2 regions of the Priestia sp. 40 genome follow, and region 1 is predicted to be linked to the other one. Evidence: riboswitches for the same ligand, from Rfam matches in the RefSeq annotation. Region 1 holds a riboswitch; the other holds the start of a gene.
The links. A riboswitch is a leader RNA that binds a small molecule or an ion and turns the genes downstream of it on or off. The one in region 1 is predicted to bind lysine.
Positions count from the first base shown of each region.

Region 1 (16,708 bases):
TTTACAAAGAAAAGTATGGAGAAGAGGCGGAGATCATCGCTATCCATGCTGGAATTGAATGCGGTATCTTCCTAGAAAAAATCCCTGGATTAGACGCCATTTCGCTCGGACCCGATATGTACGACGTTCATACGCCTGATGAGCACCTGAGCATTCCGTCTACTATTAAGACATGGGAATACTTATTAGCAGTATTAAAAGAAGCAAATAAGATATAAAGTTATCAGCATCCCTGTAATTTTTTTTAAAGAGCTTCTGTAAAGGAGCTCTTTTTCATTCGTCATTTATCAGATAATAAGCAGGGTGCCCTCAACGCGACAGGCAATTGAGAACATTTATGTAAGCGTTTTACAAATAAAGGTTTTAAAATGGCCCTAAAAGAGGTAAACAATTACTAAAACGATAGACAAATGAATTCAAAACAAGCTCTGCAACTAATAAATTAGTAGGGAGAGAATGTATATGAATGATAATAGTCTTATCAAGGATCCCTTTTTGGAAAAAGGAGAAATTGAATTTTTAGAATTAAGGAAAGATGAAATACGCTATCTAAAGTTCGATCGATTTTTGAAAGTGATTAAAGCACTTAATCAACGCAGTGATAAAGGCTACCAGAGTCTTATGCTTTCAGTTGATGGCTTTAAAGGTACTTCAAGAGAATTATATGAGATAGAGGAGTTTCGCAGATATGTAAATTTGTTAATTAATCAAGTTCCTCAAATATTATTTTATATTCATGATAAAAACAAAATGACCAATCAAATTTTGAAAAGTCTATCAAACAATAGCAGCCAACCGCCCTCTATAGATCCTAAAAGAGCACGTTTAATGATTGATGCCATACAGGAGCAAGTAGAGAAAACAGAGGATAAAGAGATAAAGGAGAATCTTTCTGAATTCGTATGTAAAATCCAGGGCTTTGTGAATCAGTATTAACAGTTCCCAATAGAAAAGTAGAATCCATATTATAAAAGAGTACGAGAACTCAAAGTTTCTCGTGCTTTTTTATTGGAAAAACTGTAGAAAGAGAAAAGGATTATCAACATATATGGATAAATAATAATGGTAAAGCTTCATATTCTGCCGTGAAATAACAAGGAGGAATGAATATTGCGTCATATTGAAATAAGAAGACCAAAAATAGAAGACCGCGCAGAACTTCACGAGCTTTTTAATGAAGTAATTACAGATACCTTTCATAGAGAGGGTCTGTCTGACATGGTGAACGATATACAAATAGAAATTGAAAGTAAAGAACAATATTTAAAAAGTGACCTTGATAGCGATGGAAAACATCGATTCTTTTGGCTCGGAATAGATACGTGCACCAACAAGATTATTGGCTGTATTGAATATGGTCCTGCTAGTGAATTAATTACGGCGTGTACAAAAGGAGAGCTGCAAGGATGGATTGAAATCGGCACAGTTTTTGTTCATCCAAAGTACCAGAGAAAAGGTATAGGGACGCTGCTTTTACATACTATGCTGCTTACGCTTCAAAGCAGAGAAATTAAAAAAATTTGTTTGGATAGCGGATACAAAAATGCTCAGGAAGTATGGAAAAACATATTTGGAATCCCCGATTATTTAGTAAAAGATTACTGGAGCAAGGGGTATCATCACATGGTTTGGAAAATATCAGCAGAAAATACGCCGATAGTATTTAAGCTCGGCTATAACGAAGAATAAGGTGTCTCCCAGAAAATAGCCGGTACGTTTCTACCGGCTATTTTCTACTGGTTAAGCTATTTACATATGTGCAATTATATATTAGTGTATTTTATTGAATATAATACCTTGACTGTCATAGTAATATGATTTAAATTATACATAAAGAGGTGATACTTTGGTATATGCAAAAATGTCTTCAGATTTACTTCGGGGACATACAGATACAATGATTTTGAAATTACTTCTCAGCGGCGATAAGTATGGTTATGAAATTAGTAAGCTTATTTATACCTACTCTAAAGAGCAGTATGAATTAAAAGAAGCCACAATGTATTCAAGCTTGAAGCGCCTGGAAAAAGACGGCCATATTCTTTCTTACTGGGGAGATGCTGTACAAGGCGGCCGCAGAAAGTATTATAAAATTACAGAACAAGGAAAAAGCGTATATAAACAAAACAAAGAAAATTGGGAGCAAGCGAAAAAAATTATCGATTTATTGTTGTAAGAAAGGATGATGTTATAAATGAACGAAAAAATAAAAAATCATGTGCATAACATTTTGGCTCCTTATCAGGATGTAAAAAATGTTCAAGATCTAGAAGAAGAACTATCACAGAATTTGCAGGAAAAATTTACAGATTATAAAAAAGACGGGCATAATGAAGAACAGGCTTATTATATGACAATCAATTCTATCGGCGATATCGCAGAACTAATTCAATCAATGAATGTAGAAACAAAGGAATTAAAGCAAACCGTCCCTATGGATTTTTCAAAGACCGAGCTTACAAAATCTGATTTTCGTTCTGTATCGGTGTATAAAGGGAAATTTAATGCCAGTAATTTGAATGAATCTGATTTTAGCTACGCAGATCTTACAGACAGCATGTTTAAAAGCAGCAATTTAACGAAAGCAATATTTCATCACGTTAATTTAACAGGCGTACAATTTAAATGGGCAAATTTTAAACAGGCCAGTTTTGAAGGCTGTATCTATGACAACACGTACTTTAAGCAATGTAATTTAACAGACATTGTATTTGACGAAGAAACATTTAACGGAACAATCTTTGAAGGAACATCATTAAAAAAAGCTTCATTTCGCAACGCAACTTTGCTAAATGTACAGTTTCGAGGATCAGATTTAAAAAAATCCGATTTTGAAGGTGCAAAAATGGATAAATTGACATATAACTTTTTAAAAAGTGCCAAGATAGATCTTAGTAAAGTTACGATTATTTAAAGATAAAAAAGACCTCTCTGAAGGTCTTTTTTTATGGACATATAACAATTCTTTTTAAGAGCGAGCAGGATAGTTTATTAGAGAGCTAGAACACATTCATAATACGAACGATTAAGGCAACAAGGTGGATATGAGAAACACATATTCGTATCTTTGAATAGTAAAGCTTTTATCACTTATGTGGAGGAGTATGGAAATGTCTATATATGAAATTTGGAATGAAGTGGATCTTTATATGAATGATAAGCTTATACAACCTGACCCTATTCTTGATGAGGTATTGAAGGCAAATCAAGAGGCTGAATTACCTGCCATCGATGTATCGCCTAGTCAAGGAAAGTTTCTCCATTTGTTAGCTTCATTAAAAGGAGCTAAACGCATTTTGGAAATTGGTACTCTTGGAGGGTACAGCACGATTTGGCTAGCCAGGGCTCTTCCCAAAGACGGACAGCTGATTACGCTCGAATTAAGCGCTCAGCATGCAGAAGTAGCAAGAGCTAATTTAAAAAGAGCGGGAGTAAGCCACTTAGTAGAAGTTATTGTGGGCCCTGGGCTTGATACATTAGCTGTATTAAAGGATAAGGGAACAGAGCCGTTTGATCTTATCTTTATTGATGCTGACAAGCCGAATAACCCAAATTACTTAAAGTGGGCTTTGGAATTATCGAAAAGAGGAAGTACGATTATTTGTGATAATGTTGTTCGTCAAGGGCATGTGGTGAACTCAGAAAGTGAAGATGAAAATGTAAAGGGAATTCGACAGTTTATGAATGCTCTGGCTCAAGAAAAACGAATCAGCGCCACGGCTATACAAACCGTTGGAAGCAAAGGCTATGATGGATTCATTGTAGGGATTGTTGAATGATAAAATTTGTATTACACATAAAAAGAGACGGAGACATAACTAAATTTATCCAATGAGCAGCTAGAAGCACCTACATACATGAAACCTACGTTCATCATCATCTTAAAAAAATCCGAACGAGTTGGATTCTCAACCAAAGTCGTTCGGATTGTCCTTCAACTAACATATTTTTGTTCCAGACTCTTTTTAAATGGGCCCCAATTTATCTGTCATTTGTTTTTCGGTTAAAAAATTAATCAACTCTCGTACAGCGAATGAACTGTAGCGTTCTTTTAACAGAATAATTCCAAGTTCCCACATCATTTCAGGATCTGCAATAGGTATGGTAATAATATTGGGATCTTTCACTTTGGCATAAAGCGATTCGGGTAAAATAGCAATACCTAGTTCTGCCGCTGTTAATTCAATAATTAAATCCCATTGAGAACTTTTATACGCGATAGAAGGCACAAAGCCTGATTTTAAAGCATCTTGAATTAACCGGTCGTGCAGCGTAAATTCTTCACTGAACATAATGAATTTTTCGTGTTCCAGTTCTTTCATCCAGACGGAAGCACGTTTCGCTAAAGGATGGTTTTTATGGGCGTATAAAAGGAATCTCTCCTTAACGAACGGGTATACGTGAAAATGCTCATCATGACCGCTTGTGAGAGGAAGCATAACGATCCCCATATCTACGCCAGCCTCTTCCACAAGTGCTTCAATTTTTTTTGCTCCAAATTCAATAAGTTCTAGAGATACTTTAGGGTATTGATTATTAAATGCTTTTGCAATCTTCGGGAAAAACAAGGTCCCGATGAGCGGAGGGACTCCCATCTTGATTTGCCCTGTTTGCAAGTTCATCAAATCTCCCAACAAGTGAGGCATGTCTTTTAACACCGACAGAGCTTTAGCTGCTTGGTGATACACAACTTCTCCTGCATCCGTTAGCTTTAATTCTCTTGTCGAACGATCAAGAAGCTCAAATCCTAGTTCATTTTCTACTTTTTTGACGGCTTTACTTAAAGCCGTTTGTGACAAATGAACTTGCAGCGCTGCCTTTGTAAAATTTTTATGATTCGCTACCTCTATAAAGTATTCTAAGTCTCTGATTTCCATGTGAAACTCCATTTCTGCAAACTGCTTATCCTTTTTCTTTACTCTTTATTTTAACTATTAAATTATTTACTGTAAATGCGCTGATTAAAAAGGGGGGTCTATCCAATGAATAAAAACGAGGAAAGGAAGTGAACTAAAGTTTCTGCCGAAGTTGATTTATAAAACGAATACTCTTTTTATAGAGAAACATAGATTTTGCTACTAGCTGATGAGGGATATAAAGATTTTTGCCTGTACGTTCGGGCAAAAATGCAAAACTTATCAAAATAACTGAAAGCCCAAAGGCTGCGGCGGTAATCTCTAGCCAAGAAAACATCATATCATTCCTCCTTTTACAAACCTATTAATAGAATATGTAAAAGTTTGAAAGGAGGTTGTACGATAGACCTATAACGAGCGGCGTAATGAAGCTTTCTCTCAAAATAAAATGACGTCAAAGAACGCAGGGCCTGTGCCAAACGTTCTTTGACGTCATTTTATTTTCGCTCTTCAGCTTGATGCTCTTGTTTGTTTTGCTCAGTTAGACGTTTTTGATGAGCTTTTGTTTCTGCACTTACGTGATTCGCATCATTCGGTTGATTCTTCTTTGAACCTCCTGCAGCGTTACTCATTAGACGACACCTCCAGTCCGGTTATGAAACATACCTATAGAATGTGCGTATTTACAGACTTTATACACCGCTATCGATATTACTGGACACGAAAAAAGCAAAGGGAGAGTCACTAAGACTGTTCCCTTTGCTTTTTTACTAGGCGACTTTATCGGTGGTGATAATTTTGTTAATCCAGTCTTTTCCTTCTGTAAACCTTGTAACAAGCATCGCTGTTACTGTATTTCCCGTACTATTTAACAGGGTAGCAGGGGCGTCAATAATCGTGGAAATGACGGCAATAATGGGCAGAACTTCTGGCGAAAATCCGTAAATTGTAATGATTAACATTTCGCCAATCATACCGCCTCCAGGGATTGCTCCCATTACAGCTCCAACTAAAAAGGCTACGCCTAAAATACTCAAAATGCTCGTAGCAGACGTCATATCTTTTCCAAACAAACTGAATAAGAAAACAATTTTTAGAATACCCCCGATAACAGAACCATCTTTATGCGTGTTTGCTCCTAATGGAATCACCGTTTCAGCAATATCAAGTGGCACACCCATTTTCTTTGTTGCATCTAAATTGACTGGAATAGATGCAGCAGAAGAACAGGTAGCAATAGCGGTGATAGAAGGAGCAGCTGCATTTTTCCAGAACAGTTTAATTCCTGCTTTACCGCCAGCAATCCATGCGTATAGCGTAAAAAAGCCGAAATAGTAAACGATTGCAATTAATAAATAAAGAATAAATGCTCTAGCGTACCCTTGTAAGATCTTTGGTCCTAGTTCTCCTACTACAGTAGCAAAATAGCACCCTAAACCAATTGGAGCATAGTACATCACAATTTTAACAACTTTCATCGATACTTCTTGACCCGAAGTCAGAAATTTTGCCATGGGCTGTCCTTTTTCACCAGCCATCGTAGTAGCAATACCGAAAATGACGGCAAAGACAATTAATTGTAAAATATGCTCTTTCGAAAACAACTGAACAAAATCAGGTACAGTAAATGTGCCAACAAGCTGAGTTAAAAGCGTCATTTTTTCAGCTGTATTTTCACTGTCACCCATCAATTCTTTAATGGCAGAAGTATCTACGTTGTGCAGCGGATTGTAAAGTGATGCGCCTAAAAAGCCTAGAACGGCTGAAACAGCAGCAGTGGCGACAAACACAACGGCAATGCCTAGCATAATTTTACCAAGACGTTTCATTTCGTTCATGTTTGCGATTGCCGAAGCAACACTAAAAAAGACAAGGGGAATGATAATCATGAACATTAAATTAAGAAACAAATCACCAAAGGGCTTTACGACTGCCACATCGGGCCCGATAGCATATCCTGCTATCCCGCCAATTAAAATAGCGAGAAGCAGAATAAGCGATGATCTGTACGTTTTAAATACACTTAAAACCATAGTTAAATTTCCTCCAAACAACAATAGCTTCTTTACTACGCAAGAACAGCTATCATTTGCTCATTGCATACGTAGTAACGACTGGCTTTACATCTTTACGCACCAAATCTTCGTATGTTTCTCGCTCTACAGCAAGACGAGCTTCTCCATTTTTTACAAATACAACAGCAGGGCGCGGAATACGGTTGTAATTGCTAGCCATTGAATAGTTGTAGGCACCTGTAGAGGACACTGCTAATAAATCTCCTTGATTAACGCGCGGTAAATCGATATCCCAAATAAGCATATCTCCTGATTCACAGCATTTCCCCGCAATTGATACTGTTTCATCTTTTTTATCCGTCACTCTATTAGCCAAGACAGCTTCATGTTTTGCATCGTAAAGGGCAGGGCGGATATTATCGGTCATACCGCCGTCAATTCCTACGTATTTACGTACACCTGGAATCTCCTTCGTTGAGCCAATTGTATAAAGCGTTGTACCCGCTTCTCCTACGATGCTTCTTCCAGGCTCAATCCAGACTTCTGGAAGGGTATAATTCTGTTCAGTTAATGTACGGCTTAGTTTTTCTGTCAGTGCATCTACATAATACTCAACTGGAAGAGGAGAGTCGCTTTCGGTATAACGAATACCAAAACCACCACCTACGTTTAAAACTTTTACTTCAAACTCCATTTTATCACGAATACTGAATAAAAAATCAGTTAAAATATCAATGGCGCGAGAAAAACCATCTACTTCAAAAATTTGTGAACCAATATGACAATGAATGCCTAAAAGATCGTAGTAAGGTTTTTCTAATGCAGAACTTACCGCTTTCATAGCCTGGTCATTGGAAAGACCAAATCCAAACTTGGAGTCTTCCTGTCCGGTCATAATATACTCATGTGTGTGGGCTTCAATCCCTGGAGTAACACGCAGAAGAATAGATGCTTTCTGTTTACGCTCAGCTGCTAAGGCATGCAAAACTTCAAGTTCGGTGAAGTTATCCACAACAAAACAGCCAATATTCGCATCAAGAGCCATTTCAATTTCTTCAATCGTTTTGTTATTTCCGTGAAAATGAATGCGTTCAGCTGGATATCCAGCTTCAAGAGCTGTAAATAGTTCGCCTCCTGAGACCACATCTAATGACATATCAAGCTTCGTTAAAAGGCTAGCCATTTCCATACAAAGAAACGCTTTCCCTGCATAGGCGATTTGATATGAAAATCCGCTTCTTTGAAAGGCTGAATGGAAGGCCTTGCATTTCGTCTCAATTAATTCTTGATCGTAGATGTATAGGGGAGTGCCGTATTGTTTTTTCAGTTCGACCGTATCGCACTGCCCAATTTCTAAATGATTGCTGCTGTTAATTTTACTCGTTCCATGTAAGTACATAATCCGTATCCCTCCATTTAAATCATTCAACTATAACTTTGAACTTTGATGGTCAGTAGAAAAACACAAAAAAGACCCGTGAAGTGATGTTCACGCGTCTTGGTTTCATAATAATAAAGTATTATTACATTCTAGGCATCAACATCTCTTCAATAGCTCTCCACAAACCAAATGGTTTGTGACAGCTCAGCATTTATTCAATACTGAACCAGTATATGAACACAATGGATGTTTATATACTTCGGCACGAAATCCCTTTTACTTATCTTCACAGACTCCATTAGTCTCCAATAAGTGACTCTTGATTTCATGCACCTCTATTCTCAGAGAGGAAAATTATATTTAAATGTAATTCCTATTATATTTCTTTTTCCGCTGTCTAGTCAATGAAAAATTAAGGCATAGGAATATCAAAAAAAATAAATAAAAAAGCTATGAAGCTTCCAGATAAAATCCAAGCAGCCAGCGCTGTCTTCTGATGAATGACTAAAAGTGAGAACGTGACAATATTGAAGAGAAAAGAACACAGCAGCGACCATCCATAATGATGAGTGATACTGTGATTAACATAAGCAATGAACTCAATCACAGTAAATAAAAGCGCCCACAAAAGAATCCACCACAGCCGGCCGCTTACATGCAGCGGCAGCCTTCCTAAAAAAACCGGTATAACAAACGGATAAATAATTAAGGTTATTCCAAGGGAAACCATTAGGTGATCGGGTAGAAAAAGGTGATCAATACCAACAGGGTGAAATACCCATACGCGGTGATGAAACAGCAGCACTTCATAAAGCAAATTCCCCGTGACCCAAAACAGCAAAGTAGGATAGTATTCTTGATACCTTCGCCACTTACCAAATAGTAAACCAAGAATGATGAAAAATAATACAAATGAAGATTGCATACGCTCTCCTTAAAATAATGGTTATTTCTTTTTATTTACATATTATAGAAATTTTATTCTCTCCGCTTTTATTCAGAAACTATAATAGAAAAGCCGTAAGCAGCATCGTTAAAGACGTACTACCACTATTTATGACTGTCTTCACCCTGCTATAATCTCCGTAAAAGAACTTCTAACGCTTTTGTTTACGAAATGAAGGGAGCTATATGTCAAAGTCAGCAAGACGTAAAAGTAAGCTCAAAATAGCTTCGCCTAGTATGTGGCTTCTTTTTTTGCTATGCTAAAATTGCATACATATAGCATGAGAATACTAGAAGAAGGAAAAGGGTGTTTTGGTATGAAAACATACATCGTAGTTGGAGCTGGGATACTTGGAGCTTCTACAGCATATCATTTAGCAAAAGCAGGAGCAGATGTGACATTGATAGATCGCAAGGATGCTGGTCAAGCTACTGATGCAGCAGCAGGCATTGTTTGTCCATGGCTTTCGCAGCGTCGAAATAAAGCATGGTACCGCTTAGCAAAAGGCGGCGCCAAGTACTATCAAACATTAATTCAGCAATTAGAAGAAGATGGAGAAACGGATACGGGATATAAGCGAGTAGGAGCAATTAGCTTACATACTGATGAACAAAAGCTTAAAAAAATGGAAGAAAGAGCATATAAGCGTCGGGAAGAAGCGCTCGAAATAGGCGAGATTACACGTTTATCCGCTAAAGAAACACAGGCTTTGTTTCCGGTTCTTTCGGAAGAATACAGTTCAGTTCATATTAGTGGAGCCGCTCGTGTTAACGGAAGAGCTCTTCGAAACGCACTTATGAATGCAGCGAAGAAAAACGGTGCGAAAATAATAGAAGGAAACGCAGAACTACTTTATGAAAATAATCAAGTAACGGGCGTTGCTGTAAATGGACAAACCCTTCTAGCAAGTACAACAATCGTGACAGCAGGAGCGTGGGCAAATCAATTACTAGAGCCTCTTGGAGTGAAATTTTTAGCAAGCTTTCAAAAAGCGCAAATTGTCCACTTGCACCTTCCAGATTTAGATACAAAAGACTGGCCCGTTGTGATGCCTCCGAGCGACCAATATATTCTTTCATTTGAACAAGGTCAAATTGTCATCGGAGCAACACATGAAAACGACACGGGTTATGACTTGAGAGTAACTGCTGGGGGGCTTCATGAAATTTTTTCAAAGGCCTTATCAATTGCTCCCGGCTTAACAGAAAGCACAGTCTTAGAAACAAGGGTAGGGTTTCGACCATTTACTCCAGGCTTCTTGCCAGTCATTGGGGCTCTTCCGGCTTACGAAGGAATACTAGTAGCGAATGGTCTCGGAGCTTCAGGATTAACCTCGGGTCCTTATCTTGGTTCAGAGCTTGCTAAATTAGCACTTGAAATGGAGATGGAAATTGATCTTAGCGACTATGATGTAAGAGGAGCTATCGAGTCTTAAACAAACAGAACGAATGAAAACAAATAGAAGTTCGCAAACTATAGCTACTATATGATGAAAGGAAGTAGATTGTTTGCGAAAGATTATGATAAGTGCAGCAGCAGCTTTTTTATTTATGAGCGCGACGCCTGTATTAGCAGAAAACAATCCTCAGCCAGAAACAAAAGACGTGCAGCTGACGTCTCAGCAAAAGCAGGAATTGTCCGTGCTGTACAAAGAAATGCTAGCAAAAAAGAACGAAATACTTTCAAAATATGTGGAGTACGGCGTGCTAAGTAAAACGGAGAGTCAAAACATTTCCTCACATATGGAAAATCGCTATCAGAATATGGAGAAAAATGGTTTTGTCCCGAAGCGACACTGTCATAAAATGCATCATTCAAAGTAATTCATATTCACATAAAAAAGCGCCTTTACAGGCGTTTTTTTATGTGAATGAATGGAAAATATCCGCTTCTTTATCTAGTAAATTCTAAAATCCTCATGTAAAATTAAGAGAATGAGAACGAGTAGGAAAGATGCTAGTGAGGGGTAGGTAAATATGAACGAAAATAAAAAAATAGTCCGATTACATGCAGAAAATCATTCAGCTGAGGCGCTAGGAATCATATTTGCTTACAAACAAAAAGGCGACCATCTTGTTTACAGTATGTATCAAGGTGAAAGCGCTCATGATCAAAAGGTACCTTTAGAAGAATGGGTCTCGTATGAGCATTTTTTGGAAGCGCTAAATACAAAGAAAAAGCTTATGTACGAGCTTCAAATAAATGATCAACGCTATGTAGTAAACTTAACCCCTTTATCTTACACAGAAAAACCTGAAATTATGGGACATTGCGTGAATATAACTAGTTATCAAGACAAAAAAGAACAGATTCAACCTTTTATTTATCATAACGCAGATGCTGTTGCAATTGTTGACTTAGAAGGTAAAACGCTTCAAGTGAATCCTGCGTTTGAGAATACATTTGGCTGGACGTTTGAAGAAATTTATCAAAAGCCTCTTCCGATTATACCTTCGTTTTTAAAGGAGCCCGTGTGCGAACTTCATAAAACTATTCAATCAGGGGAATCGAAAACGGAATTCGAGACGGTCAGACAGCATAAAGACGGGTATTTAATTAATGTAAGCGTCACACTATTCCGCGTTGAAAATATGAATGATTGGCCGTTATGCATCGCTTTTGTCTATCGAGATATAACATCGCGCAAGCAGGATGAGACGGCTTTAAAAGAAAGCGAACAGCGCTACCGAAGTTTGATTGAGTTATCCCCGGAAGCTATTATCGTTCATAGTGAAGGGAAAATTGATTACATCAACCCTGCAGGAGCCAAAGCTCTAGGATACAAAAATCCTCAAGACGTATTAGGAGCTTGTGTTTATCAATTTGTTCACCCTGATTACTATGATGTTGTGAAACAGCGAATTTATCGAATGAAAACAGAAAATAAATCTGTAGATCTGCAGGAAGAAAAGTTTATTCATAAAGACGGTCATACGATTGATGCCGAAACCATTGCCTTTCCTATTCCCTATATGGGAAAGCAGGCCATTCAAGTTTTATTTCGTGATATTACAGAACGTAAAAAAACTGAAAAATTGCTGCGTGAATCCGCTCAGCTTTCCTTAGTCGGACAGTTAGCGGCTGGTATTGCTCACGAAATTCGAAACCCTCTGACGGCGGTAAAAGGATTTATGCAGTTATTGAAAGAAACGAGCAGTCAGCCTTACTATGTAGAAATGATAAATCATGAGTTAGATAGAATTGAATTGATTACCGATGAGTTTTTGAGTCTTGCAAAGCCTCAGGCGAAAACCTACAAAGACAAACACGTCCAAGATATTTTAGAGAATACGTTAAAGCTAGCTGAGGTGCAAGGGATTACAGAGAAAATTCACGTAAAAAAAGAAATTGATCTTCATCTTCCTCTCGTATTATGCGAAGAAAATCAGTTGAAACAGGTGTTTAGCAATATATTTAAAAATGCAGTCGAATCTATGCCAAGTGGAGGAACCGTAACGATTCAGCTAAAAAGATTTAATCATGAGAACCTTGTTGTCCGGTTTAGCGACGAGGGGCCAGGCATCACTCAGGAAAGAATGCAGCATTTAGGAAAACCTTTTTATAGTACCAAAGAGAAAGGAACGGGTCTTGGACTGATGGTGTGCTATAAGATCATTCGAGAACATAGAGGAGAAATTAACTTTGTAAGTGAACTTGGAAAAGGAACTACCGTAGACATTCTTTTGCCTTTTAAAAAGTAGATTCTACTTTTATAAGCATGAAACCTTTTCTAAAGGGGAATACATGTTAGTGAACGAATAATGAGGTTAAAATAGGAGGGAATACGATGGAACGTATTGAAACGGGAGAGATTTTTACAATTTTAGATGAAAATGATCAAGAGCAAGATATTGAAGTGCTTGGAAAAATGACGATTGAAGGGCAAGATTATATTGCTGTTGCGTTTGTGGAAGAAGTTTTAATTGAAACAGAAGAAGAAATTGACGTTTTCTTTTTGAAAATTGAAGATGATGGTGAATGGTCTTCAATTGAAGATGACGATGAGTTTGAAAAGGTATCAGCCGTATTTGAGGAAATGACATCCGCGTAAAAAGAGAGCTTAAAACCTCTCTTTTTTTCTTTTTAAATAATATAATATTTAGAATTTTTCTAAAAATATCTTGCTGAATTATTTCCCTTCATTTATGATAAATATGTAACATACCAACCGGTTAGTAAGTAAATGAAAGCGAGGGACTACCGTGTATTTTTCTTACTCTGACAAAGTAGTGAAGCTGCAAAAAGAATTGACCTCTTTTATGGAAGAGCATATTTATCCAAATGAACGGCTATACGAACATCAGCTGAATGAACAGCCATCTAGATGGTCAGCTGTTCCTCCGATCATGGAAGAGTTAAAAGAAAAAGCAAAGCAAGCTGGATTATGGAACTTATTTTTGCCAGAAAGCGAATACGGAGCGGGTCTAACAAATGTCGAATATGCCCCCCTTTGCGAAATTATGGGCCGTTCTATTATTGGACCAGAAGCTTTTAACTGCGGAGCTCCTGACACTGGCAATATGGAAGTATTGGTTCGATACGGAACGCCTGAACAAAAAGAAAAATGGCTAAAGCCGCTGTTAAATGGAGACATTCGCTCCTGCTTTTCTATGACAGAACCAGATGTAGGTTCTTCTGATGCCACAAACATTCAGTGCAGTATTGTAAGAGAAGGCGATGAATATGTAATCAACGGAAGAAAATGGTGGTCTTCAGGTGCGGGAGATCCTCGCTGCAAAATTGCTATTGTCATGGGAAAAAGTGATTTTAACGCATCTAAATATGAACAGCAATCTATGATTCTAGTTCCATTAAATACTCCAGGAGTTAAAATTGAACGAATGCTTCCAGTCTTTGGATACGATCACGCTCCTCATGGACATGCTGAAATTCATTATGATAATGTGCGTGTGCCAGCATCCAATATGCTTTTAGGCGAAGGAAAAGGGTTTGCTATTGCTCAAGGCAGATTAGGGCCTGGACGTATTCATCACTGCATGCGTCTAATAGGAGCAGCTGAAAGAGCGCTTGAAGAATTATGTAAGCGTATTCAAAATCGTTCTACGTTTAATAAGTTGCTTTCTCAGCAAGGGGTTATTCAAGAATGGGTGGCAGAATCGCGTATTGAAATTGAGCAAGCTCGCTTATTAACATTAAAAGCTGCTTATATGATGGACACAGTTGGAAATAAAAAAGCGCGGAAAGAAATTGCCATGATTAAAGTAATGGCTCCTGCTATGGCTTTAAAAGTCATTGATCGCGCTATTCAAGCATTTGGAGCAGCAGGTGTTTCAGAAGATACGCCGCTTGCGGCACTTTGGGCAAATGCCCGCACTCTTCGCCTCGCTGATGGTCCAGACGAAGTGCACAAAGCACAGCTTGCAAGACTTGAGCTAAAATCCTATCAAGAACAGGAGGCAACGTATGCACATAAAGGATTTGTTTGATTTAACTGGAAAAACAGCTATTGTTACCGGAGGAGGCAGAGGATTAGGAGAACAAATGGCAGAAGGGCTTGCAGAGGCAGGGGCAAATATTGTTCTATGTTCAAGAAAAAAAGAAGCATGTCAGCAAGTGGCTGATCGATTGGCCACCATGGGCGTAAAAACTCTCGCTTTAGCATGCGATATCAGTCAGCCTGAAGATATTAAAAATGTCGTGCATCAAACGATTGAAACATTTGGACGCATTGATATTTTAATTAACAACAGCGGAGCTACGTGGGGAGCTTCGGTTGAAGAAATGCCTCTTGAAGCATGGCAAAAAGTGATGAATATTAATGTGACAGGAACGTTTTTAATGTCCCAAGAAGCTGGAAAAGAAATGATTAAACAAAAAGCTGGTAAGATTATTAACATTGCTTCAATTGCGGGTCTTGGAGGAACGGACCCTCAGTATATGGATACAATCGGGTACAACACGAGTAAAGGAGCGGTCATTACGTTCACGAAAGATTTAGCTGTCAAATGGGGACAGCATAATATTCAAGTTAATGCGATTGCGCCGGGATTTTTTCCTACTAAAATGTCAGGTGCGATTATGGAACAAGGAAAAGATTATTTTCTAAGTCAAACCCCTTTAAAACGCTTTGGCTCCGAAGCTGATTTAAAAGGAGCGGCTGTTTTTCTTGCTTCTGCAGCGTCTAATTATATTACGGGCGATATTCTGACAGTAGACGGTGGAGTTCATGCTATGTGAATAAGAAAGGAGTAACTTGATGGAAGACGTTAAAAAATGGTTTACACCTTATCCAGAAACCTACACTCATGACATTCACATCGAAGATATTTCACTATTTGATATGCTGAAAGAAACAGCCGAACGTTATCCTGCTCACACAGCCACGCGCATGTATCAGCATACGTTAACGTACCAAGAGCTGTACCACTCAGTTCGCGTATTTGCAGGAGCGCTGCAGAAAAAAGGAATTAAAAAAGGAGATCGTGTAGCAATTATGCTGCCAAACTGTCCGCAATATATAATAAGCTATTTCGCCATTGTAGCGGCGGGCGGCATTGTTACTCAGGTCAACCCTATGCTTGTCAAGCAAGAGCTAGAGCATATTTTACACGATTCCGGGGCAAAAAAAATAATTCTACTCGATGATTTTTATACGAGACTTCAAGAGATAAGAAACCGCGTTGATATAGAAGAAGCGATAACTGTCAGCTTGCAAAAACCTTTTGTTCCTACATCACCAGACCTTTCCTTCCTAGATTTTTTAACCATCAAGCATGAATTTCATCAGCCGGTTATCCATCCAGCACACGATATTGCTGTTCTTCAGTATACGGGAGGAACGACCGGACCATCTAAAGGTGCGATGCTTACACATACAAATATTTACACAAACGCAGTTCAATCATACGAAATATTTAAACATGATATTGAATTAGGAAAAGAAAAATGCTTAACCGTTATTCCATTGTTTCACGTATTTGGCATGACTTCCTGTATGCATTTATCGATTCTTTGCGGAAATGAAATATTGCTATTGCCACGTTTTGATTTGGAAGAAGTACTAAATACAATCAAAAAAGAGCAGCCTAGTATTTTTCCTGGCGTGCCAACTATGTATGTTGCGATTACAAATCATCCGCGGGCAGAAGAATACAACATCGAAAGTATTCGCATCTGCAACAGTGGCAGTGCGCCGATGCCTGTTGAGCTGATGAAAGAGTTCGAACGAAAAACGGGCGCTAAAGTGTTAGAAGGGTATGGCTTATCAGAAGCATCCCCCGTGACGCATTGCAACCTGCCGTTTTGTGAACGAAAGCCAGGTACAGTCGGACTTGGCGTTCCGCAAACTGCTTATAAAATTGTAGACGTGGCTACCGGAACAAAAGAAATGCCAAGAGGAGAGCTTGGAGAAATAGTGATTAAAGGGCCTCAAGTTATGAAGGGCTATTGGAATCAGCCTGAAGAGACGGCTCACGCGCTCAGAAACGGCTGGCTGTACACGGGAGATATAGGACAGATAGATGAAGACGGGTATTTATCTATCGTTGAT
Region 1 is NZ_JBMPZA010000012.1:170,109-186,816, reverse strand. It holds gene ACO1DI_RS13790 (aminoacyl-histidine dipeptidase) at 1-218, shown strand, start outside; gene ACO1DI_RS13785 (hypothetical protein) at 463-936, shown strand; gene ACO1DI_RS13780 (GNAT family N-acetyltransferase) at 1,111-1,689, shown strand; gene ACO1DI_RS13775 (PadR family transcriptional regulator) at 1,847-2,176, shown strand; gene ACO1DI_RS13770 (pentapeptide repeat-containing protein) at 2,195-2,914, shown strand; gene ACO1DI_RS13765 (O-methyltransferase) at 3,093-3,779, shown strand; gene ACO1DI_RS13760 (LysR family transcriptional regulator) at 3,966-4,877, opposite strand; gene ACO1DI_RS13755 (hypothetical protein) at 5,011-5,196, opposite strand; gene ACO1DI_RS13750 (hypothetical protein) at 5,354-5,488, opposite strand; gene ACO1DI_RS13745 (dicarboxylate/amino acid:cation symporter) at 5,627-6,889, opposite strand; gene lysA (diaminopimelate decarboxylase) at 6,942-8,270, opposite strand; lysine riboswitch at 8,416-8,598, opposite strand; gene ACO1DI_RS13735 (CBO0543 family protein) at 8,665-9,177, opposite strand; gene ACO1DI_RS13730 (NAD(P)/FAD-dependent oxidoreductase) at 9,515-10,633, shown strand; gene ACO1DI_RS13725 (YckD family protein) at 10,707-11,021, shown strand; gene ACO1DI_RS13720 (PAS domain-containing sensor histidine kinase) at 11,175-12,899, shown strand; gene ACO1DI_RS13715 (DUF1292 domain-containing protein) at 12,986-13,249, shown strand; gene ACO1DI_RS13710 (acyl-CoA dehydrogenase) at 13,401-14,645, shown strand; gene ACO1DI_RS13705 (SDR family oxidoreductase) at 14,623-15,396, shown strand; gene ACO1DI_RS13700 (long-chain-fatty-acid--CoA ligase) at 15,416-16,708, shown strand, end outside.

Region 2 (16,708 bases), on a different contig from region 1:
GGATTCTCCGATATTGAAACTCTCTGTTTGCCGCCATCTGCGTAGACCCCCCTTAGTTAAATGAACATAGTTTGTGAAGAACTTTCTTACTCCCACTAGACAAATAGATTAATCGTGAATACAGGAAATGAAAACCTTTGCATTTCCTAATAAAGTATGTGACAGGTTAATTTTACTCCCATCGATTAAGAGCGTCAAGGCAAGATGTTTAAATCTTCTATAAAATATAAATTTATAAAATTTTATATTTGTTAACGCTTACTGCATTGATGTTAAAGATTTTTTCTTTCTATTATAATATCGCTTGCTACAATTAAGTAAGCGTTTACTTTACACTTTTATTGTAAACAAGTTCACAAAACATTTACACAGGTAAAAGTACCCTTTTAAAAGGTATATTATGGATTTTTCATCTTTACATCTAACTCTTTTTACCATAATAAAGATCCTCTTACATTTTATTTAAAAAATGCGTGAGAGGTTTTTTATATTTGTATATAATAGTAGTAAAGAAAGAGGGGAAAGCATGAGCAATTTACAAACAGAATCACAGCAAGAACTTGAAGAGACGATGGAAACATCAGAACCTAATGTCACAGCTGAAACAGAGAGAGCTCTTGATCACGTTTCATATTTCGGATACAGCCTTTTGCGTGACGTGTTAATTCCAGAGCTTCTTGGAGACGAAACGAATACCATTTCATACTGGGCAGGAAAACACCTTGCACGGAAATACCCATTAAATACAATGGATGAAATCGTTGCTTTTTTTAAAGCAGCTTCCTGGGGAACACTGACGCTTGCAAAAAAAGATAAATATTCACTAGAGCTTGAGTTATCAGGTGATGTGGTCAGCAAAAGATTTCAGCAGGAAACTTGTTCGTTTCATCTTGAGTCAGGATTTGTGGCTGAACAGATTCAGCGTCAAAACAACTGCCTAACAGAAGCCTACTTAACACCTAAAGAAAAGAACGGAAAAGTACTGATTTCCGTGCAGTGGGACCGAAAAGATATCTTACCTACCGAAACACGTGCGGAGCGTTATAAAAAGTAGGAAATACGTATATATAAAAGACGTGGAGATACCACGTCTTTTTTCTCTTCTTTATACTTGCACTGCCTGCTGCTCTTCTAATTCAAATGCTACGTGAAGCGTCTCAACAGCTTTTACCATATCAGCATGCGGTACAACTGTAGATACTTTAATTTCAGACGTGCTGACCATCTTCACTTCAATTTTCTCTCCTGCCAGCACTTCAAACATTTCCGCTGCAACGCCTGGATTAGAGATCATGCCAGAGCCGACAATCGATACTTTAGCCAGACCGCTTTCATGTTCAATACGCGTATACCCCAAAGTAGATTTATACTCTTTTAAGACGGCAAGAGCGGCGTCTACGTCTACAGTTTTAATAGAAAATGAGATAGATAAACGATTATTAGCCGTTACGTTTTGAATAATAATATCCACATTTAACTGTTCTTTTGCTAATGCTGTAAAAATAGTAGAAAGAGTTTGTAACTCGTTGTTTAACCCTTCAATTGTCACCCGTGAAATATTGTCTTCAAACGCAATTCCTCTTACGACTAAGTTTTGTTCCATTGAAACTTCCTCCTCAACAATCGTTCCATTCTCGTTTTCTAAGCTTGAACGCACTTCTAGCGGTACCTGATAATTTTTTGCAAACTCAACAGCGCGCGGATGCAGCACCCCTGCTCCCAAATTAGCTAATTCTAACATTTCGTCATATGAAATAGCGTGAAGCTTACGAGCATCTTCTACATAACGCGGATCTGTCGTAAACACTCCTGTTACGTCTGTATAAATATCACATTTTGCAGCTTTTAGTGCCGCGGCAAGAGCTACTGCTGTCGTGTCAGAGCCGCCTCGACCTAATGTGGTAATGCTTCCATCTTCTGAACAGCCTTGGAATCCAGCTACTACTACGATTCGACCTCTATCTAATTGACTTTGAAGGCGAGTCGTGTCAATGTGCTGGATTCGTGCATTGCTGTGAACTGCTTCTGTCTGGATACCAGCTTGCCAACCTGTTAGCGAAGTTGCTTCATATCCTTTGCATTGAAGAGCCATTGTTAGCAGTGAAATCGTCACTTGTTCTCCAGTTGTAAGAAGCATATCCATTTCGCGTTTGCTTGGACTGTCCGTAATATCACTTGCTAATTTCACCAGCGCATCTGTTGTTTTGCCCATTGCCGATACAACAACAACTACTTGGTTACCGCGCTCTGCTTCTTGAATAACACGATTTGCTACATGTTGAATACGTTCAACAGAACCAACAGATGTTCCACCAAATTTTTGAACGATTAATGCCATAATTTTGTTCATTCCTTTTCAATAAATTTGCATATGCAGGATGATGAGAAGCTAAATTTTTTTACTCAGACAATAAAAAAAGCAATGAGATGAGCTCTCATTGCTTAACGAACGAAAATTATAAAACATAACCGTCCACTGCCGTGAGATAGCTCTCCAAGAATCTACATCTTGACAATCCTACGTTTATTCAACGCAGAACCAGCAATCATTACTATGAGGTAATGTTCACTTCGGCAAATTTCCCTTTCCGCATCATTCATAAGGGCTCATACCCTTCCTGATACGTACTGATTAAATTTGCACCTCTATCTTCACTTCATTTGATGAAGTGTCGTATGAAATTAGTTAATAGCTTATCAAATATTTTCTATTATTTCAAGACTATTTTTGCAATGTTTCATAAATTTTTTCAGCAATGTTTTGAGGAACACCTGAATTTCGAATATCTTCAACCGTTGCTTCTTTCAATTTTTTCACCGAACCAAAATGCTTTAACAAAGCTTTTTTACGCTTTTCTCCCACTCCCGGAATGTCGTCCAGAACTGACTGAAAAGCGGACTTAGAGCGCACTTGACGGTGGAAGGTAATCGCAAAGCGGTGAACTTCATCTTGAATTCGCTGAAGCAAATAAAATTCTTGACTATTGCGTTCAAGCGGTATGATTTGAGGAGGCTCACCAATCATCAGATTCGAAGTTCTGTGCTTATCATCTTTGACAAGACCTGCTGTAGGCACTAAAAGTCCCAATTCATTTTCGAGAACATCCTGTACCGCAGCTAAATGCCCTTTGCCTCCATCTACAACAATTAAATCCGGGAGCGGAAGACCTTCTTTTAACGCTCTGGAATACCGTCTGCGAACGACTTCTCTCATGGAACTGTAATCATCTGGTCCCTTTACGGTCTTAATTTTATATTTGCGATATTCTTTCTTTTCTGGTTTCCCATCAACAAAAACAATCATCGCAGAAACTGGGTCTGTTCCTTGAATATTTGAGTTATCAAATGCTTCAATCCGATAAGGAGCGGCAATTCCAAGCTCTTCTCCTAACCGTTCAACTGCGCCAACCGTGCGCTCTTCATCTCGTTCAATTAAATAGAATTTTTCACAGAGCGCAATTTTTGCATTTTTACACGCAAGTTCTACTAATTCTTTCTTTTTGCCTCGTTTTGGATGCTGAACCTCTACTTCTACTAATTTCTCAGCTAACTCTGCATCAATCGTTGCTGGAACCATCACTTCTTTTGGCTTAATATTTTTGGCATAAAACTGACCGATAAAAGTTAAGAAATCTTCTTCTGGCTCTTTATAAAAAGGAAACATAGAAACTTCTCGCTCAATTAATTTCCCTTGGCGAATAAAGAAAACTTGAACACACATCCAGCCTTTATCATAAGAATAGCCAAACACATCTCGATTAACAAAATCATTAAACGTTACTTTTTGCTTTTCCATTGTCGCTTCGATATGAGCAATTTGATCTCGATATTCTTTAGCCCGTTCAAAGTCAAGTTCTTCTGAAGCTTTTAACATTTTTTCAGTTAACTCTGTTTTGACATGCTCATATCCACCATTTAAAAACCGCGTGATATTTTCAATAATTTGTTTGTTTTGCTCTTCTTTTACTTCTTTTACGCAAGGAGCTAGACATTGCCCGATATGGTAATACAAGCAAGGTCTGTCTGGCATGGTAGAGCACTTTCTTAATGGATAAATGCGATCAAGAAGCCGCTTTGTTTCATTTGCAGCTTGAACGTTAGGATAAGGACCGAAGTATTTTCCTTTATCTTTTTTTATTTTTCTTGTAATAACAAGCCGGGGCTGTTTTTCAGCTGTAATCTTAATAAAGGGATAGCCCTTATCATCTTTAAGCATGATGTTATATTTTGGATCATGCTTTTTAATTAAATTCATTTCTAAAATAAGCGCTTCTAAATTAGAAGATGTGACGATATATTCAAAATCGACAATGTCGTTTACAAGTCGAAGGGTCTTTCCATCATGAGATCCGGTAAAGTAGGAGCGTACTCGATTTTTTAATACTTTTGCTTTTCCTACGTAAATGACCGTTCCATATTTATCTTTCATCAAGTAACAGCCGGGCTGATCAGGTAAAATAGCCAGCTTTTCTTTTAAATAATCATTCATACTTTTCTCCTTCCTCTTCTCTTACTCTGTCCATCTATACATTCGCTTATGAAGCGTAACCTACATTCTTTCCTGCTTTACAATAAATGCACATAAGCCGGATTTATGACGGTGTTCCTTACATCTAGTATAAAACAAACGAACGCATATTCGCTAAATAAAAGTATTCCCAAAAGAGAAAAAGTGGAGAAAAAGAAAAAACCTAGCCTGAGCTAGGTTTTGACTTACGCGTGTTTATTAATTAATTCTGTTAATGCTTCTTTTGGTTGGAAACCAACTACTTGGTCAACTTTCTCTCCATCTTTAAATAATACTAAAGTTGGGATACTCATAACACCAAATTTTCCAGCTGTTTCTTGGTTTTCATCAACGTCTACTTTCACGATTTTAACTTTATCGTTAAGTTCGCCATCAATTTCCTCAAGAACTGGAGCAATCATTTTACAAGGTCCGCACCATGGTGCCCAAAAGTCAACAAGCACTAGGCCTGATTTAATTTCATCTGTAAAGTTTTTATCTGTAGCATGTGCAATAGCCATTTTAATTCCTCCTAAATATATGCAATATCCAAATTCTACTCACAGTATATCACCTTCAAATAAGGTTTGCTAACTTTTTGCTTACATTTATACTGTTTATTCTCCGCTCTAGTTTGTACAATTTGCCTAAAAATATGTGTAGAAAATTGCGTTTTCCATGAGGTTGAGGCATAACGAAATGAATGCAATCAACTGCTAGAAAGACCTACACACATGAAACCTACATTTACCCTAACAAAAAAAACGAACCACTAATCAAACATCTTGATCAATGGTTCGTTCTTCATTTCGTCTAAAATACGTTTGTCCCAGCCTCTTACGCAGACTGTACCTTCAGCTTTTTAAATTCTTCTGTTAGAAGGGGAACTACTTCAAATAAATCACCAACGATTCCGTAATCGGCGACTTTAAAAATGTTCGCTTCAGGATCTTTATTAATGGCAACAATAATTTTTGAATTTGACATGCCGGCCAAATGCTGAATAGCACCTGAAATTCCGCAGGCAATGTATAAATCTGGTGTGACTACTTTGCCCGTCTGACCGATTTGAAGAGAATAGTCGCAGTAATCTGCATCGCACGCTCCGCGAGACGCTCCAACAGCTCCATTTAACACGTCCGCTAGTTCTTGGAGAGGTCCAAAACCTTCCGTGCTTTTTACACCTCGACCACCTGCAATCACAACTTTTGCTTCGGATAAATCAACCCCTTGTGTTGCTTTACGTACAACTTCTTTTACAACGGTACGCAAGTTTTTGATTTCAACATTTAAATCCTCTACATCGCCTGTACGTCCCTCATCTTTTGCGAGCGGTGAAATGTTATTTGGACGAATCGTGACAAACGTAAAAGCATCGGTCATAATTTTCTTTTCAAATGCTTTACCAGAATAAATTGGGCGAGTGAAGACTACTTGATCCCCTCCAACTTCTACATCCGTCACATCGGAGATAAGTCCTTTGTCTAATCGAGCTGCCAGCTTTGGCGCTAAGTCTTTGCCAAGAGCCGTATGTCCAAATACGATAGCTTCAGGCTGTTCACTTTCAATGATGGCTAATAACGCCTGAGCGTAACCATCTGATGTGTAAGCAGCTAAATCTTCATGCTCCGTCACAACAACTTTATTCGCTCCGTACGCAATAAGTTCTTCACTTAAAACTTTTACGTCCTTTCCTACTAACGCTGCAACAATTTCTCCCCCGTCAGCTACAGTAGACGCTGCGGAAATCGCCTCAAACGATACGTTTCGTAATCCCCCATCACGTGCTTCTCCAAGAACTAACACTTTGCGTCCCATTACAATACCCCCATTGTTTTGACTTTTGACTTATTAAATGACTTTTGCTTCCTTATGCAGTAAATTGACCAGTTCTGTTACTTGATCTTTTATATCTCCTTGTAATACGCGCCCTGCATCTTTTTTCGGTGGTAAATAAATTTCAATTGTCTTTGTTTTTGCTTCTACATCATCTTCATCTAAATCTAAATCGTCTAATTCCACTTCAACCAACGGTTTCTTCTTCGCTTTCATAATCCCTGGAAGAGATGGATAGCGAGGTTCGTTAAGTCCCTGCTGAGCTGTTACTAAAATAGGAAGCGACGTTTCAATAACCTCGGAATCACCTTCCACATCTCGTACAACAGTCACTTTTTCGCCTTCGATATCCAATTTTGTAATGGTCGTAATATAAGGGATTTCTAACTGTTCTGCTACGCGCGGTCCCACCTGGCCCGAACCTCCGTCAATCGCTACGTTTCCTGCCAAGATTAGATCAGGAGATTGTTCTTTTAAGTACTGTGCCAGCAGCCTAGAAGTCGTGTACTGATCGCCATTTTCTATGTCATCTTCCGTATTGATTAAAACCGCTTTATCTGCTCCCATAGCCAAAGCTGTTCGGAGTTCTTTTTCTGATTCTTCCCCTCCTACACTCACGACCGTAATCTCCCCGCCATGCTTTTCCTTTAGCTGAATAGCTTCTTCAACTGCATACTCATCGTAAGGATTAATAATAAATTCAGCTCCATCTTCAACAATTTGACCATTTTTTAATGAAAGTTTCTCCTCTGTATCGAATGTTCTTTTTACTAACACATAAATATTCATTCAATTCCCCTCCTAAGCTTATTTTCCTAAAAATTTAGGCTGGCGCTTTTCAATAAAAGCGGCTACGCCTTCTTGAGCATCTCGGCTTTTGAATACGCTTCCAAAAAGATGCGCTTCTTTTTTAATGCCGCTGTAATAAGCATCTGTTTTTACATGCTGAAGCAGCTGCAAGGTAGCTTTAACAGAGATTGGACTTTTTTTGGCAATTTTTCTAGCAAGTAAAAATGTTTCATTGATAAGCTGACTTTCTTCAAAAGCTGCATTTGCCAATCCTAATTCCACTGCCTCGCTTCCGGAGATTGGATCACTTGTCAGCATCATCTCACAAGCCTTATGAACTCCTACATAACGAGGCAATCGCTGAGTTCCTCCAAACCCTGGTATAATTCCTAACTGAAGCTCTGGCAAGCCCAGCTTAGCATTCTCCGTTACCAAACGGATATGACAGCTCATAGCAAGCTCCAATCCTCCGCCTAAAGCAGCTCCATGAATAGCTGCAATCACTGGTTTTGGGTAATTTTCAATATACTCAAAGAGCTCTTGACCCTTAACAGCAAGCTTCTCATATTCTTTTTCCTGCTGAAGTGATGTGAATTCTTTTATATCAGCTCCGGCACAAAAGAATTTCCCTTCACCTTTAATAACGATAACCCTTGTCTCTTTACTATCTTCTAAATGTTTTAAAACACTTGAAAGATCTTTTAATAAATCTTGAGACAAAGCGTTAGCAGGTTGTCTATTCAACGTAATGAAGCTTATTGCATCAACAGTTTCAACCTGGATAATCTCCATTTGTTTACGCCACCCTTTCTTTCTATTTTCATTACCTTATTCTTTTCCCCTTGTAAGGGAGCAGCAGGCTCACTTACGATTATGAGCCGCTGCAGCCGTTTAACAGCAGGGAATGGACTTTATCTACCGATTCTATTAGACCGTATCGATGATCGTTCATTACCCATGTTGTGACAGTTTCATCAATCGTTCCAAAAATCATCTGTCGCGCAAGACGAATATCTATATTTTCAGAAAACTCACCCGTTTCGATTCCTGTCTGCAAAATAGAATCAATGAGAGTCAGATAATCTTTTAATACATCGTTAATTTTCAATCTTAAATCTTTGTTCGACTGACGCAGTTCGAGCTGTGTCACTGTAGCTAAATGATGATCCTCCGCTAGAAACGAAAAATGTTTGTCAATTAACACATGAAGTTTTTCTGCCGCGGTTTCAATTCCCGCCAGCTCTTCATAAATTTTTTCTACAAATTGTCCCATCTTCTCTTGAAACAAGGAAATCAAGACATCTTCTTTGTTTTTAAAATATAAATATATCGTACCGTCTGCAACTCCAGCTTGCTTAGCAATTTTAGAAACCTGAGCATTGTGGTATCCGTTTTCTGCTATTACTACTACAGCTGCATCGATAATCTGCTTATACTTTGGCTTATTTCTTCTCAATCTTATACGCTCCTTTAAAATATGAATGATTATTCATTCATATCTTTATAATAAAGAAACCGCAAGTATCTGTCAATTATGTTTCAGCAAAAAAATCAAAGGCGACGATCGACTACGTCGCCTTTTTATGCTTTTCATTTTCTTCTTCAATCAGCGCTCGTCGCAGAATCTTACCGACCGCTGTTTTTGGAAGCTCATTTCGAAATTCATAAAGGCGCGGAACTTTATAAGCAGCTAAATACTTTCTAGAAAACTCATTTAACTCTTCTTCAGTACATCTTACACCATTTTTTAATACAATGTAAGCCTTCACCGTTTCTCCTCTATACGGGTCAGGAACACCTACCACTACAGCTTCTTGAATTTTTTCATGCTCATATAATACTTCTTCAACTTCTCGAGGATAGATATTATACCCCCCGGCAATAATAATATCTTTCTTTCGATCTACTACATAAAAATAACCTTTATCATCCATATAGCCAACATCGCCTGTTAACAACCATCCGTCTCGCATAACAGCCTCCGTTTCTTCAGGCTGCTTCCAATATCCTTTCATGACCTGAGGACCTTTAACCGCAATTTCTCCTACTTCGCTTACAGCAGCCTCTTTACCTGTTTCAAACGAAAGAATTTTGGCATCTGTGTCTGGCCAAGGTACTCCAATGCTTCCTGGTATTCTCTCTTCCCAAAGAAAATTAGCATGAGTAACAGGAGAGGTTTCCGTTAAACCGTATCCTTCCACTAGTTTACCTCCAGTGAGCTTTTCAAACTGCTCCTGCACTTCCACAGGAAGTGGAGCCGAACCGCTCATACATGAATCAATGGAAGATAGGTTGTATTTTGCTAAATCAGGATGGTTTAATAATGCGATGTAAATTGTTGGAGCACCTGGAAATAAAGTAGGCTGCTGCTTATGAATGGTTTTGAGCGTCGTTTTTGCATCAAATTTAGGCAGAAGCACCATCTCGTAGTTTTGCAAAACAGATAGAACGAGAACTGTTGTTAAACCATACACGTGAAAAAACGGGATAATTCCAAGCACTTTTTCTTCTCCATGCCTGCAGCGGTACAACCAATGTGAACACATCGTTGCATTGGCTACCAAGTTTTTATGAGTAAGCATGACTCCTTTTGGAAAACCTGTTGTTCCCCCGGTGTATTGTAAAATCGCGATATCTTCGTCTGAAATTCCCTCAGCGTTACATACTGCTGGAGAGGATTCATTTATAATACGTTTAAATAAATGAGTAGTCTCCGTATGACTCACATTCACGCTTATCTTCTGCTGCTTGCGCTGAATAAATGGATACATTATGTTTTTGGGAAATGGGAGATAATCTTGAATAGAGGTGATGACTACGTGCTTTATCTTTGTTAACGCTTTCATTTTTACTACACGCGGATATAGCAAATCGAGTGCAATAATCATGGTTGCTTCTGAATCATTAAGCTGATACTCTAACTCTCTTTCCGTATACAAAGGGTTTGTTTGAACGACCACTCCTCCGGCAAGAAGAACAGCATAAAAGGAAATGACTGCTTGAGGACAATTTGGAAGCATAATGGCTACTCTATCCCCTCTTTTTAATCCCAGTTCAATAAGGTAAGATGAAAGTTTCAAAGAATCTTGATGCAGCTGGGAAAACGTCATTTTTTTCCCTAGAAAATAGATTGCGCTTTTTTTAGGATCCTTTTGAACTGCTTCTTCAAAAAGCTGTGCTAAATTTTTTTGTTCATAATGAAGCGTAGCAGGTATTTCATCCGGATATTGAGAAAGCCATATCTTTTCGGTGGATTCCACACGTATCCTCTCCCTCAAAAAAATAAAAAATTAGAATTTTCTAATTAAAATTATAGTTCATTCTTTTTTTAGATGCAATCGTTATTGAATGTTCTCTTTCCTGCCTAATCACTCTTTCATCCTGCAGCGTAATAAATAAAAATTGGATTTACCCCTGTACATTATCCGAATTTTTTGTATATAATAAAAATTAGATTTTTTTTAAGGAGCTGTATGAATTGATAACAACATTGACTAAAGGACCGTTCAAAGCAGATCACGTTGGAAGCTTTTTGCGTCCCGAGCGTATCAAGCAAGCACGATTACAAGTGGAAAACGGGGAAATGACAAAGAAACAGCTTCGAGCAATTGAAGATGAAGAAATTCGTAATCTCGTAGAAAAGCAAAAACAAATTGGATTAAAAGCAGTCACAGACGGTGAGTTTCGCCGTGCGTGGTGGCACTTTGATTTTCTGTCAGAACTTGTTGGCGTAGAACTTTACGAAGCAGAGTCGGGCATTCAGTTTCACGGGGTCCAAACAAAAGCTCACGGTATAAAAGTGACTGGAAAACTAGATTTTAATCACCACCCTATGATTGAAGATTATAAATTTCTTCATCAAGCTGCTGGAAAAGAACACGTAGCTAAGTTCACCATTCCAAGTCCTAATATGCTGTTTTTCAGAGGTCATATTGAAGAGTCTGCTTACTCGGATACGGATGTATTTTTTGCTGATTTAGTTAAAACATATCAAAAAGCCATTCAAGCATTTTATGATGCTGGATGCCGCTATTTACAGTTAGATGATACTGCGTGGGCAGTCTTTTTCTCAGAAAAAGGACAAGAACAAATCGCTTCAAAAGGTTTTACGCCCCAAGAATTACTGAAACGTTTTACGGATGCGATCAATGAATCCATTGCGCATAAGCCAGATGATATGGTCATTACAATGCATATTTGCAGAGGGAATTTCCAGTCTACTTATACAGCAAGCGGCGGATATGAAAATGCGTCAAAAGCTATTTTCAGTCAGTTAAACGTAGATGGACTATTTTTAGAATTTGATGATGAACGCTCAGGAGGATTCGAACCTCTTCGACATGTAAAGCGAGATGATCTTCAGATTGTCCTCGGCCTTATCACATCAAAATTTGGAGATTTAGAAGATCCTGAAGCAGTAAAAAAACGAATTGCTGAAGCGGCAGAATTTGTTTCTCTTGATCAAATTTGTTTGAGTCCCCAGTGCGGATTTGCTTCTACAGAAGAAGGGAATTTACTTACTGAAGAGCAGCAGTGGGATAAAGTAAAGCACGTGATTTCAATTGCTGAAGACGTATGGAAGTAATCATTAAAAAAGCTGACCTGCTTTAAGGTCAGCTTTTTTGCTGTCATCACAATGTTAGGAAAAGCTATATAGATAAATAGATAAGACCAATAAGCATAAACACTCCGCACAAAACGAGTAGAATTTTCGCTAACTTCTCCATCACTCTCTCCTATCCTATCCCTGCTCCTATTACATAGGACATACCGATTGAAATAACAAGTGAAATAAACCCAACGGCTCTGTTATCTTGTTCAATTTCATCATCGATTCGAAATTTCGGCGTCAAGAATTCGAAAATAAAATAGCTGACTAGTAAAAGAACGAACCCATATATTCCCCATCCAAGCATTCTTAACAAATTGTCGTTATGCTCAATCGAATAGCGAAAAATATTAGCTAATCCAAATATTTTCCCACCTGTTGCCATCGCAACAGCCATATTTCCTTTTTGAATCTCTTCCCAATTCTTATACTTAGTAACGAGCTCAAACACAACAAGAAAGACGACAATGCTCAAAACAACCACGCTGTAATAAGCGGCGGATTCAATATATGGGTCTTTCCAAAAATCCCTCATTTTTGCATCACTCCTAATTTATATTACACTTCACGTAATGAACTGACAGGTCTCTTTCCTTTACTTGTATCGTTCTTAAAAGAGATAGAAAACCCAGCATAGTCCATGAGCCATGTCGGATTTTCTATCTTCATATATGCTTGTTCAGCGCATCAACTGACACCTTTATGTCAGTATTCTTTTATTTAAATTCCACAACCGTAACGCCAGAACCTCCTTCAGAAGCTTCTCCGAAACGAATATTTTTAACAGAACGATGATTTTTCAAATATTCCTGGACACCTTTACGAAGAGCTCCAGTTCCTTTACCGTGGATAATCGAAACGCGTGGATAGTTGGCTAACAAAGCATCATCAATATATTTTTCAACTCGAATCAGCGCATTTTCATAGCGCTCTCCTCTTAAATCCAGTTCTAGATTTACATGATAATCTTTTCCTTTTACCGTAGCAAGCGGCTTCGTTTCTACAGGTTTTGGGGAACTGATATATTCGAGATCTTTTTCTTTCACCTTCATTTTCATGATTCCCATTTGTACTTGCCATTCATTATTGCTTACTCGTTCCACAAGCGTTCCTTTTTGTCCCCAGCTTAAGACTTTCACTTCATCTCCAGCTTGAAGAGTGCGCTCTTGTTTTTTCGGCACAGCCGGTTTCTTTTTACTTTTTTCAAGAGTTGGAACTGCATCTTCTAGACGCTTACGCGCTTCAATCAATTCATGCTCTTTCACAAGCGCATGATTTTTTTGACTCATTTTACGCAAATCGCTAATGATTTTTTCTGCTTCTTCAGATGCTGCTTTAACTGTGGCTTGAGCTTTTTCTTCGGCTTTTTCGTACAGCTTATCTCGTTTTTCATTAAACTCAATAATCTGACTCTGTAATTCTTTATGAAGCTTCTGAGCCTCTTTTCTTAGCTCTTCAGCTTCTTCTAGCTCGTGTTCAGATTGACGGCGGCTATCTTCAAGAGAGGCAATCATATTTTCTACTTTATTTGTTTCTGAGCCAATATAGCCTTTGGCACGTTCAATTACTTCAGCACTTAAACCTAAACGTTTTGAAATCTCAAAAGCATTGCTTCGGCCCGGTACACCAATCAGCAGCTTGTAAGTAGGGCTCAATGTTTCAATATCGAACTCTACGCTAGCATTGACCACTCCTTCACGGTTATAGCCGTACGCCTTTAATTCAGGATAGTGAGTAGTCGCAACTACGCGAGCTCCTCTTTCATATACTTGATCTAAAATCGAAATCGCAAGCGCTGCACCTTCTTGAGGATCAGTTCCTGCTCCCAATTCATCGAACAAGACCAGACTTTCGTGATCTACTTTTTGTAAAATATCTACAATGTTGACCATATGAGATGAAAAGGTACTCAAACTTTGTTCAATCGACTGCTCATCTCCAATATCAGCAAATACGTGTTTAAACACAGCCATTTCCGATCCATCCAGCGCAGGAATCTGCAAACCTGCTTGAGCCATTAACGTAAATAATCCAAGTGTTTTTAACGTTACGGTTTTCCCGCCGGTATTTGGTCCTGTAATAACGATAGACGTATATTGATCACCTAGCTCAATATCATTCGCAACGACGTCTTCCTGTGCAATAAGAGGATGTTTTGCCTTCACTAACTTAATATAGCCTCGGTCGTTCATTTTAGGTTTTGAAGCTTTTAGCTCATGGCTATAGCGCCCTTTAGCAAACATGAAGTCCAGCTCACCTAACAGATACACGTTTTGACGGAGTTCATTTGCCACTTCCGCCACCTGAACGGTTAAAGCAATAAGAATACGCTCAATTTCTTGTTTTTCTTTTACTTTTGCTTCTTGAAGCTCATTGTTTAACGTCACAATCGCCTGAGGCTCAATAAATAAAGTTGCTCCGGATGAAGACTGATCGTGCACAATGCCTCCATACGCACTGCGATATTCTTGCTTAACAGGAATAACAAAACGTTCGTTTCGAATGGTAACAATCGCATCTGACAACATTTTTTGAGCAGACGAGGAGCGAATAAGACTTTCTAGCTTTTCGCGAATACGAGACTCAGTTGAGCGAAGTTTTTGACGAATGCCTCTTAGCTGGTCGCTTGCACCGTCTAGCACTGTACCATTCTCATCAATGCTCATTTTAATTGTTTGTTCTACCTCAGGAAGAGGCATTAGTTTTTCGATATGTTCAGTTATAATTGGAAGCTGTAAATCTTCGTCGTCCACTACTTGCTCAATAAATTGCTTGATTTGTCTTGCAGCATAAATCGTGCTTGCTACATCAAGAAGTTCATTAGAGCTTAGCGTTCCCCCAATTTCAGCGCGCTTTACGCTAGGTCGAACGTCAAAAATGCCCCCTAGCGGTACGTTGCCACGCAATCGCAGTACGGTTGTAGCTTCATCTGTTGCTTCCTGCCATTTGACTACTTCTTCATACTGAGTTGAGGGAATCAAATTCGCTACTTTTTCTCGGCCTAAAGAAGAAGCTACTTTTTTCTGAAGCTGTTCCTTAACTTTATTAAACTCTAGTACATGAAAAATACGTGATTGCAAAACTGATTCCTCCTGTTGCTTATTTATGTCGATTTAAAAAGGCGGTTAATTCTTTGAGACTATACGTATTTAATACCGTTTCTGGTTTAAGCCAGCCTTTAATTCCCGTAGATATTCCAATTTCCATATGCTCTAGCATGTCTAAATTGTGAGCATCTGTATTAATAGCAATTTTCACTCCTGCTTCTTGTGCTTTTTTTATATGCTCAGCGGCTAAATCTAAACGGTTTGGATTCGCGTTTAGTTCCAGAGCCGTTTGTGTTTCTTTAGCTAATTCAATTAGCATATCAATATCTACATCATATCCGTTGCGGCGGCCAATCAAACGACCCGTGGGATGAGCGATTAAATCTACATGAACATTATTTAACGCTTGCTTTAAACGATTCATAATTTCTTCGCGGGATTGCGAAAAACTAGAGTGAATGGACGCAATAACAAAATCTAGCTCAGCTAGCATTTCATCATCATAATCAAGTGTTGCATCGGGCAAAATATCCATTTCAATTCCAGCTAGTATTGTAAAATCATCGAACTGTGCGTTTAAACGATTAATTTCTTCACGCTGTTTGCGAATGCGCTCAGGCGTTAGACCGTTCGCTACTTTTAAATACTGAGAATGGTCTGTAATCGCCATGTACTCATAGCCTCGCGCGCGACATGCTTCCGCCATTTCTTCAATCGAATACGCCCCGTCGCTCCACGTGGAGTGCATATGCAAATCACCTTTTACGGCACCGTAAGTCACAAGCGTTTGAGGTTTGATAAATGCATCTACCTCCGTTCCATCTTCACGAAGTTCCGGCGGAATAAAAGACAGCCCAAAATGTTCATAGAATGCTTGTTCAGACTCAAAGGTCATGACTTCGCCTGTCTCCGCATTTTCAACGCCATACTCGCTAATTTTCTCACCGCGTTCTTTTGCTAATTGACGCATGCGCACATTATGATCTTTTGATCCTGTAAAATGATGAAGCGTTGTGGCAAACGCTTTATCTTCTACAAGACGAAAATCCACGGACACATCGTACTCATAGGCTAACGTTACCGAGACTTTTGTATCTCCATTTGCAATGATATCCTTCACTTTTGGCAGCGATACTAGCTGTTCGCGAACAGCATGAGGTTCAGCTGTTGAAATAATAAAATCAAGATCTTTTACTGTTTCCCTCATGCGGCGAATACTCCCTGCTTGAGAAAAACGCTCAATGCTATGCATGTGTTTAAGGGCTTCTAAAATTTCGTCCGCTATTGGAAGCATAAAAGCAAGAGGCAAACGATCAGGACGCTTTCCAAATTCTTCGATAGCAGCGATGATTTTCTCTTCTGTCTTTTTAGCAAAACCGCTTAGTTCCTGCACTCGATTTTCCATACAAGCCTGATGCAGTGATTCCATGTCTTTAATATCTAGCTCTTTATATAATTTAGCTATTTTTTTACCTCCAAGCCCCGGCAGCTTAAGCAGAGGGATAAGCCCTTCAGGAACTTCTCGCTTTAGTTCTTCTAATACGCTCGACTCATTTGTTTCCATATACTCTGTAATGACTGCAGCTGTTCCTTTTCCAATCCCTTGGAGCTTTGTAAAATCCTCAATCTCTGTCAGCGTTCTCTCGTCAGTTTCTAACGCTGCAGCTGCTTTTCGAAAAGCAGAAATTTTAAAAGGGTTATCTCCTTTTAATTCCATATATGTAGCAATTGTTTCTAACAATTTAATAATATCCTTTTTATTCATCTCTTTTCACCAGCCTATTATCATAATAACGAAACTTTTGAAAACATGATAAGTTACATATGTACTCTTTCACATTTCCATCTAGACATACCTTTGTCCTCTTGAAAACCGCAGAACAGACTGCGATAAAAAAAGAGGGTATCTCAAAAGTATTA
Region 2 is NZ_JBMPZA010000005.1:1,387,269-1,403,976, forward strand. It holds gene ACO1DI_RS08280 (succinate dehydrogenase cytochrome b558 subunit) at 1-37, opposite strand, end outside; gene ACO1DI_RS08285 (YslB family protein) at 527-1,054, shown strand; gene ACO1DI_RS08290 (aspartate kinase) at 1,106-2,338, opposite strand; lysine riboswitch at 2,480-2,657, opposite strand; gene uvrC (excinuclease ABC subunit UvrC) at 2,723-4,489, opposite strand; gene trxA (thioredoxin) at 4,714-5,028, opposite strand; gene ACO1DI_RS08305 (electron transfer flavoprotein subunit alpha/FixB family protein) at 5,345-6,325, opposite strand; gene ACO1DI_RS08310 (electron transfer flavoprotein subunit beta/FixA family protein) at 6,359-7,132, opposite strand; gene ACO1DI_RS08315 (enoyl-CoA hydratase) at 7,151-7,924, opposite strand; gene ACO1DI_RS08320 (TetR/AcrR family transcriptional regulator) at 8,004-8,588, opposite strand; gene ACO1DI_RS08325 (AMP-binding protein) at 8,701-10,392, opposite strand; gene ACO1DI_RS08330 (5-methyltetrahydropteroyltriglutamate--homocysteine S-methyltransferase) at 10,611-11,717, shown strand; gene ACO1DI_RS08335 (DUF350 domain-containing protein) at 11,869-12,276, opposite strand; gene ACO1DI_RS08340 (endonuclease MutS2) at 12,458-14,821, opposite strand; gene polX (DNA polymerase/3'-5' exonuclease PolX) at 14,841-16,553, opposite strand.
Region 2: linked by a shared signal. The riboswitch ahead of ACO1DI_RS08290 (aspartate kinase) and the one ahead of lysA (diaminopimelate decarboxylase) in region 1 are both predicted to bind lysine.